2 regions of the Ochrobactrum teleogrylli genome follow, and region 1 is predicted to be linked to the other one. Evidence: predicted binding sites of a transcription regulator. Region 1 holds the regulator's gene; the other holds the start of a gene.
The links. Region 1 encodes LexA, which represses DNA repair genes until DNA is damaged. Its sites were predicted from a motif close to TGTTCNNNNTGTGTTCNG; they were not measured.
Positions count from the first base shown of each region.

Region 2: WIX40_RS13265 (ImuA family protein) is a predicted target of LexA. The motif match lies at 2,150-2,167, and genes of this name have one in related genera.

Region 1 is NZ_JBBHKQ010000001.1:405,929-410,304, forward strand. Features, by position in the region: gene WIX40_RS02045 (ComEC/Rec2 family competence protein) at 1-2,057, shown strand, start outside; gene lexA (transcriptional repressor LexA) at 2,144-2,872, opposite strand; gene WIX40_RS02055 (molybdopterin molybdotransferase MoeA) at 3,113-4,330, opposite strand; gene moaC (cyclic pyranopterin monophosphate synthase MoaC) at 4,367-4,376, opposite strand, start outside.
Region 2 is NZ_JBBHKQ010000001.1:2,833,259-2,837,634, forward strand. Features, by position in the region: gene WIX40_RS13255 (LysE family translocator) at 1-343, opposite strand, end outside; gene WIX40_RS13260 (argininosuccinate synthase) at 651-1,871, shown strand; gene WIX40_RS13265 (ImuA family protein) at 2,229-3,083, shown strand; gene WIX40_RS13270 (Y-family DNA polymerase) at 3,124-4,376, shown strand, end outside.

The DNA of each region.
Region 1 (4,376 bases):
TCGGTTCCGATGTTTCAACACGCATAACAGGCCGTGTCGTTGCGCTGGAAGCGCAGGATAATGGCAGCTGGCGTATTACCCTTGATTTGCTGGCAACAGAACGCCCGAAACTGCGCTTTGCACCGGAACGTATCCGTATCAATGCGCGCGATATACCTGCTGAAACAACGATTGGCGGCGGCTTGACCGGTTTTGCGCGGCTGCGGGTGCCGTCAGGCCCGGTCCGCCCCGGCAATTATGATTTTTCTTTTCACGCCTATTTCAACGGTATTGGTGCAAACGGCTTCTTTCTGGGGAACCCAAAGACGGCGCATGTCCCGCCGCAAACAAGCCTGATCGCTGCGATCAGTGAGTGGGTCGCCTTGCTGCGCGTGCGCGTTTCGGAGCGGGTGGAGGAGGTGATTGGCGGCGAGGACGGCAATGTCACAGCCGCATTGATCGCTGGAACGCGCGGCGGCATCAGTGAGGAAACCAACGAAAATCTGCGCAAGGCGGGTCTCGCGCATATTCTTTCCATATCGGGGCTGCACATGGCACTGGCGGCGGGGGTCGTCATGTTTGTCCTCCGGTCTGGTTTTGCGCTCTTTCCCGCGTTCAGTGTGCGCCATCCGGTCAAAAAATACGCGGCATTCCTGTCCCTGCTGAGCTGTACGTTCTATCTCGCCATGTCTGGAGCGGATGTGGCCGCACAGCGCAGCTATGTGATGATCGCCGTGATGCTCAGCGCGTTATTGTTCGACCGGGCTGCGATCAGCATGCGCAATCTGGCAATCGCCGGAATGGTGACCATCGCGATTTCACCGCATGAAATATTGGGGCCTAGTTTTCAAATGTCCTATTCGGCGACAGCTGCCCTGATCGCCGGTTATGCCTGGTGGAGCGCGCGCAAGGCCAAGAAGCTGCAGGATATGGAAAGGCGCGTTGCAGCGCCAGTCGGCGGATTGGCAGCCAAGGCGTTGAATTTTGTCTTTGCCGCTGCAGGAACGTCGTTATTGGCTGGGCTTGCAAGCGGTATTTTCGCTGCCTACCACTTCAACAATACCGCACCGTTGGGGCTGATTGGCAATGTGCTGGCTGATCCGGTGATTGCCGTTCTGGTCATGCCCTTTGCTGTTTTCGGTTTGGTGTTGATGCCGCTCGGTCTCGACTGGATACCATTGTCCCTTGCTGGTTCCGGTGTGTGGATCGTGCGCGAGATTGCAAGTTTCGTGGCGTCCTGGTCCCCGGAAGGCAATCCGGGCGCGATGCCGCTCACAGCGCTTGCTTTCTGGACCATAGCGCTTGTGATTGCGGTCCTGTTCACAACCAGATTCAAGATTCTCGCTTTACCATTTGTTTTATTGGGATTTATCGCCTTTGTACGCGAGCCGTTTCCAGATGTCGTGATCTCGGAAGATGCTAAGCTGGTTGGGGTTCGACTGTCCGATGGGCGTTTTGCCGTGAACCGCGACAGACCATCCAAGTTCACGGTCGATAATTGGCAAACTGCCTATCTCGCATCGCAATTTCTGATACCGCAACACGCAAAGGACCGGCTCAGAGGAATCCCGACGGACGGCTTTATCTGCGAGGATGGATTGTGCACGATCACGCTGCGCGACGGGCGCGTGCTTGTATATACGGCTGATCCGACAGTTCAGGATATCGCCTGTGACATTGGCGATGTGATTATTCTGGCTGTAGCTGGCGAAATGCCAGGATGCACGCGCACGAATAAGCTCGTTCTCAACCGGCGTGATCTGGCCTTGCGCGGGACGGTTGAAATCAAATTGGGTGACAAGAAAGACGCCGCCAATGTTCCCACCGTGAAGCTTTCAAGCACCTCGCCCGACGAAAGCGGCGCTCCACCGCAACAGCCCAGATTTGCTGATCCGCGTTACGACGACACGCTGGCCTTCGCCATCGATGAGCCACGGCGTCCGTGGCATCTATTTCGGCTCTATTCCCGCGCAGCGCGGGGACTGCCAGATTGGGAATATAAAAAGAAAAGGACTGCGCAGGTGGTGGTGTCAAATTGTCCGGCTGATGACAATCAGGAGCCGGGCAAATGTGAATGACCGCATGGCGGCTATGAGATCAGTTATTCCGGCAGTCCGGTAAACTACCATTGCGACCCAAATCGCCCAAAACGGACAACCTCTGATCAATACCGGCGGATCAGACCGACCAGCTTGCCCTGTACGCGCACGCGGTCGGGACCGAAGATGCGCGTTTCGTAAGCGGGGTTTGCCGCTTCAAGCGCAATCGACGCACCCTTGCGGCGGAAGCGCTTCAAGGTCGCTTCTTCATCATCGACCAGAGCCACGACAATCTCGCCCGGATTGGCCATGTCACCGCGCTTGATGATCACCGTGTCACCGTCGAAAATTCCGGCATCGATCATCGAGTCACCTTTGACCTCCAGCGCATAATGTTCGCCCGCGCCGATCATTTCCGGCGGAAGGCTGAGCGAATGCGTCTGGTTCTGAATGGCGGAGATCGGCACACCGGCAGCGATGCGTCCCATGACAGGCACCGACACGGTTGCCGACACATCGTCATTGATCGCAACCGGGGCAGGGCGCAATGGTTGCGCGGGCGCAGGCGGCGCCTTGCCCAGACTGCCTTCAATGACGCTCGGTGCGAATTTCTTCTGCGCGTTCAGCCCCGGTGCAATCGAATCCGGTAGCCGCAGCACCTCAAGGGCACGCGCTCGGTTCGGCAGTCTGCGAATAAAACCGCGTTCTTCCAGAGCGGTGATCAGCCGATGTATGCCCGACTTGGAAGCAAGATCGAGCGCCTCCTTCATTTCGTCAAAAGATGGCGGAATGCCCGTTTCTTTCAGACGGTCATGAATGAACAGCAGAAGCTCGTGCTGCTTACGGGTCAACATGCGCGACACCCTCCGGCCAGATAAGAATCGAGAAAAACAAAACCAGAACGAACACTATATGTTCCAGTCTTGTTCTGCAATGGTTTTAAAATGATTAACGGGTGCGCGCCTTGTTGCGGTTCTGTTCACGGAAGGGTGTGAGGTGGGGCTCGGTGTTTGATGAAACGGTTTGTTTTCAAACAATTACGTTTGTTACTTCGTGTTCATTCGAGGTTGTGAAAGCGCGGCTTTTCACACCTATCAGCGCAACATCAGAACACGGCACGGTGTGCCCGCAGCGGCTGCCGGGGCATTTTCATCACGAATGAGCAGTGCATTGCAACCGACAAGGGCCGTCAGCATGGACGAGTCCTGTACTGGAAACGGTGTCACCAGCAGTGTTCCATCGCTTTGTGATTCGACCGTTGCGCGCACAAAATCGCGGCGATGGTCATTGGCGGGCATCGCCTGACCGAGTTTCGCCGGGCGGATATCCGCCGTCAAATCGGTGCCTGCAAGTTTCGCGATAAGCGGACGGAGAAAAACCAGACTGCAAACAAGACTTGAAACCGGATTGCCTGGCAGGCCGATTATGTGAACGGTTTTGCCATTGACGGTCTTGCGTCCATACATCAGCGGCTTTCCGGGGCGCATGGCGATTTTCCAGAAGTCCAGTTCGACACCGCAATTGCGTAATGCGCCATGGACGTAATCGCGGTCACCGACCGAGGCGCCGCCGATGGTCACCAGTACGTCGATGCCGCTGTCGAGAGCGGAGGCGATAGCCGCTTCGATCTGAGCCGGATCGTCCGGAATGATTCCCATATCTTCAGGCTTGCCACCGGCGCGGCGCACGATTTCGGCAATGCCGACGCTGTTTGACGCGACAATCTGGTCCGGGCCGGGGTCGGCTCCCGGCGGCACAAGTTCGTCGCCGGTGGCCAAAATAGAAATGCGAGGTTTGCGAAACACATCAAGCGTTGGATTGCCGCTGGCCGCAGCCAGTGACAAAGCGGGTGCGTCCAGTTCGCGGCCAACGGACAGAACAGTCTTGCCCGGCGCAAAATCGAGACCAGCCCGGCGGATATGACGCCCCGTGGCTATGCCTTCGAGTATGGTTAGCTGATCGCCAGATCGCTCGGTATGTTCCTGGATGACAATCGTATCGGCAGCTTCCGGCATCGGTGCGCCAGTGAAAATACGCACAGCCTGTCCGGGGAGGAGTGAACCGTCGAAGCGCTTGCCAGCAGCGGATTCGCCGATAACCTTCAGTTGAAGCGGATAGGTGGTATCTGCTGGCGCAATCAAAGCATAGCCGTCCATGGCTGAGCAGTCGAAAGGCGGTTGCAGGAAATGCGCCTCAACGGCGCGGGCAACAACGCGCCCGCCCGCTTCGTTCAACGCAACGGTTTCGAGGCCATGCGGTTCTGCGGAGGAGAGTATACGCGCCAGAGCATCTTCGACCGGGAGAAGGGACATCGTATTTCCTCTCGAACTCAAACTTGTCGGAACGTTTCACGCCTTC
Region 2 (4,376 bases), 2.4 Mb from region 1:
TACCGCCGTTCTTTTCCGGCGAAAACGCCGAACCCTTGCGGATTGCCTGTACGGCGAGCCAGACGAGATAGCCCGCACCCACAACCTTCAGCACGGTGAAGGCAGCCGGAGAAGCGATAATCAGCGCCGAAAGACCCAGCGCCACCATGGTGGTGTGGATGACGATGCCGGTGCTTGCGCCAGCCATGCAGGCGAAACCGGCTGCCTTGCCTTCAGACAAGGCCCGTCCGACGAACAGCGTCATATCCGGGCCGGGTGTGATGGAAAGAATGGCGGTTGCAATCGCGAACTGGACGAAAATGGTCCATTCGGGAATGAAGGTCAGGTTTGTCAGGAACGACATGCGAAAAGCTCCGAAAATTCGCGGCAAGATAGAGCGGTTCCTGTTTTGACCGAATCGTCGGAACCGCTCTATCCCGTTTGTTTTGAGCATTATCCGACGCAAAACCGCTTCGCACTTTTGCTGGAAATGCTCTAACGCGAATCAAATCTCGCCGCTACTGGATTCTCGGGTCTTTTCGATAAGTCGCAGCCATCCGGCTTGCACGTCGCCTAGCAACTGATAAAAGGACAGCAACATCCAATTCCCAAGCCCTGCGGATGCTCTCCCCGAGCGGACAATGGGTCATCCATCGTATCGGAAGTTGACTATGAGCAAGTGGAAAGACGTTAAGAAAGTCGTGCTCGCCTATTCGGGCGGTCTCGACACCTCGATCATCCTGAAATGGCTTCAGACGGAACTCGGCGCGGAAGTCGTGACTTTCACCGCTGATCTGGGTCAGGGCGAAGAACTTGAACCGGCACGCAAGAAAGCGGAAATGCTGGGCATCAAGGAAATCTTCATTGAGGACGTGCGCGAAGAATTCGTGCGCGATTTCGTTTTCCCGATGTTCCGCGCCAATGCCGTCTATGAAGGCGTTTATCTGCTCGGCACCTCGATTGCCCGTCCTCTGATCTCCAAGCATCTCATCGAGATTGCCAAAAAGACCGGCGCCGACGCCATTGCGCATGGCGCAACCGGTAAGGGCAACGATCAGGTTCGTTTCGAGCTTTCGGCCTATGCGCTGAACCCGGACATCAAGATCATCGCGCCGTGGCGCGACTGGTCGTTCAAGAGCCGCACGCATCTGCTCGAATTCGCCGAACAGCATCAGATTCCGGTTGCCAAGGACAAGAAGGGCGAAGCGCCGTTCTCCGTGGACGCCAACCTGCTGCACTCCTCGTCCGAGGGCAAGGTTCTGGAAGATCCGGCTGTCGAGGCGCCGGAATATGTGCATATGCGCACCATTTCGCCGGAAACAGCTCCCGACAAGGCAACGATCATCAAGATCGGCTTTGAAAAGGGCGATGCCGTTTCGATCAATGGCCAGCGTCTTTCGCCTGCAACGCTTCTTGCCAAGCTTAACGAATATGGCCGCGACAACGGCATCGGTCGTCTCGACCTCGTGGAAAACCGCTTCGTCGGCATGAAATCGCGCGGCGTCTACGAAACGCCCGGCGGCACGATCCTGCTGGCGGCCCACCGCGCCATCGAATCGATCACGCTCGACCGTGGCGCTGCTCACCTCAAGGACGAACTGATGCCGCGCTATGCGGAGCTGATCTATTACGGCTTCTGGTTCTCGCCGGAGCGCGAAATGCTGCAGGCCGCAATCGATCTCAGCCAGAAGAACGTCGAAGGCGAAGTCACCCTCAAGCTCTACAAGGGCAATGTGATGGTGATCGGTCGCGAGTCGGACAAGTCGCTTTATTCCGACAAGCTCGTGACCTTCGAAGACGATCAGGGCGCTTACGACCAGAAAGACGCAGCAGGCTTCATCAAGCTCAACGCGCTGCGGTTGCGTACGCTGGCTGCCCGCGACCGCCGTTAGGCATTGATCTTCAGGCTCTGCTGGCCTGCAAATGGCAGTTTTCTGCGCTTCCGGTGCTCCCGTACCTTTAAGTACGCTGCGCGCCGGTTCTCGAGGCCCACCATTTTCGGCTCACCGCGCCAGAATCTCAACGGCCTAAGGTCTACCGTTTTGGAAACGCCCTTCTCATCGGAGGGCGTTTTTCTTTGTCCTGAATTTTCTTGTTCCTTGAAGAATCCGACGCGCCCACAGGGATCGAACGTTTCCCTGCTTGACTCTTTTCAGAGTCGATTCAATACTAGAACAAATAGAGAACAATGACGGTTCCTGTCTCCGGAACCGCGCCAACAAACACAGACAGATTACAGGATTTTTGACGTGAGCGGCATCGACATCGCGACGTTGCGGCGCATGGTTACCGCCATTGAAGGCAACGATCCGCAAGGAAATTTTGCTGGCGATACAGCTGCCGGTTTCGGACGCGAAAACAGTTTCGCGCTTGGCCACGCGGCAGCGGACGCAGCCTTTCCGCATGGGCTTGCTGGTGATGCCTTGCATGAGGTTTTCGCGGAAAATCCCGGTGCGCATATGGCGGCGACCGGCTTTGCGCTCGCCATGGCATTGCGCGCCACACAAAAGCAGCGACCGATCATCTGGATCGAGGAGGAAACGGCGACAAGCGAATATGGCGGGCTTTACCCGCCGGGGCTGCATGCTTTCGGCATCGCCCCGCACCGGTTGCTGATCGTGCGCTGTCCGAATGCGCAGGATGTCCTGAAGGCGGCCAATGATGTGCTGGAAGCAGGAACCGGCGGCAAGGCTTCGCATCTCGTCTCCGGCATCGTTGCCTCGATAACCGGCCAGCCGAAATGCCTCGACCTGACAGCCTCACGTCGCCTGCTGCTGGCAGCGGAGACAGCGCAACTGCCGGTCATCCTGCTTCGAAGTCATCGCACCGGCGTGCAAAGCGCTGCCGTCAGCCGATGGCGTGTCGCGCCTGCGCCTTCGCGCTCCAGCGGGGCCAATGCGCCCGGAAAACCGGCCTTCCTGGCCGTTCTGGAGCGCAACCGTCATGGCACATGCGGCCAGTGGATCATGGAATGGAACAATGAAACCCTTGAATTCGGCATCAGAGAACGGGAAGGAAGCGGCAGCGTCGGCATCTATGGCGTTCATGGCGCTGTGGTTTCCGTTCCTGCCGACGGACAGGCTGCACCGCGCCGGGCGATCTGATGCATCCTCCGGGCAAGCGTCCGACGCACTGCCGCTTGTCATTACCGAGCGCACCGCCAATGCGCTTCGGTTGACGGCCATCGACGTCAAGGCCGCCAAGCTCGGGCTTTATCCCGGCATGGCGCTGACCGATGCGCGGGCGCGTGTGGAAAGGCTTGATGTGGTCAATGCCGCGCCGGAGCGCGATGCCGCCCTGCTCAACAAAATGGCCCATTGGTGCGAACGCTATACGCCACTTGTCGCCTTCGATCCGCCGCACGGGCTGATGCTGGACATTACCGGCTGCGCGCATCTGTTCGGCGGACTGGCCGCCATGCATGCCGATGTGATCCAGCGCATCGAGCGCGCCGGTCTGCACGTTCGGGCAGCTATTGCCGATAACAGTTTTGCGGCGCGGCTTCTCGCCCGTGGCACCAGAGGCGGCGTATTCGACAAGGCGCAGGCCGATGCCGTGTTGCCGCGCCTGCCGCTTTCCGCGCTTGAACTGGCCGATGCCGCTGAAACCGGCCTCAAGCGCGCGGGCCTGAAACGCATCGGCGATGTGATGGCGCTGCCGCGTGCAGCACTCACCGCGCGCTTTGGTCCCGATCTCGCCACCCGTCTCGGTCGCCTGACACGGCAGGAGCGCGCGCCCATCTCGCCGCTACGCATGGTGCCGCTCGCAACGGCAGAGCGCCGCCAGTCCGAGCCTCTGACCGCCATGGAACTGGTGGAGCGCATCTTGCAGGAATTGGCGCAGGAGCTGTTCGCCCGGCTTGAGACGGAAGGCAAAGGCGCGCTTTTGATCGAAGCATCCTTCTTCCGGGTCGATGGCGAGATACGCCATATCCGCATTGAAACCGGCCAGCCTCTGCGCGATGACAGGGTTTTTCTGCGTCTTGCGCGTGAAAGGCTTAATGCCCTCACCGATCCGCTGGATGCCGGTTTCGGTTTTGACATGATCAGGCTTGCCGCCTTGCGCAGTGCTGCGGTCACACAACGCCAGACCGGGCTGGACCAGCATGAGGAAGATGATGCCGGCTTCAGCCAGCTGATCGACCGTCTCTCGGCGCGTCTGGGGCCGGACCGCGTGCTGGTGCCTTTCGCACGCGATACGCATATGCCGGAGCGCGCTTTTGGCCTGCGCCCTGCCCTGCATGGCAGCCACGCAAACCAGACCGGTTATGAAAGCAGCCCAACGCTGGCTGGTGACCCGCCAGCGCGCCCCATAAAACTGTTTCGCCCGCCGCAGCTGATCGAAAGCGTGGCGGAAGTGCCGGACAGTCCGCCCTCATTCTTCCTGTGGCGACGGGT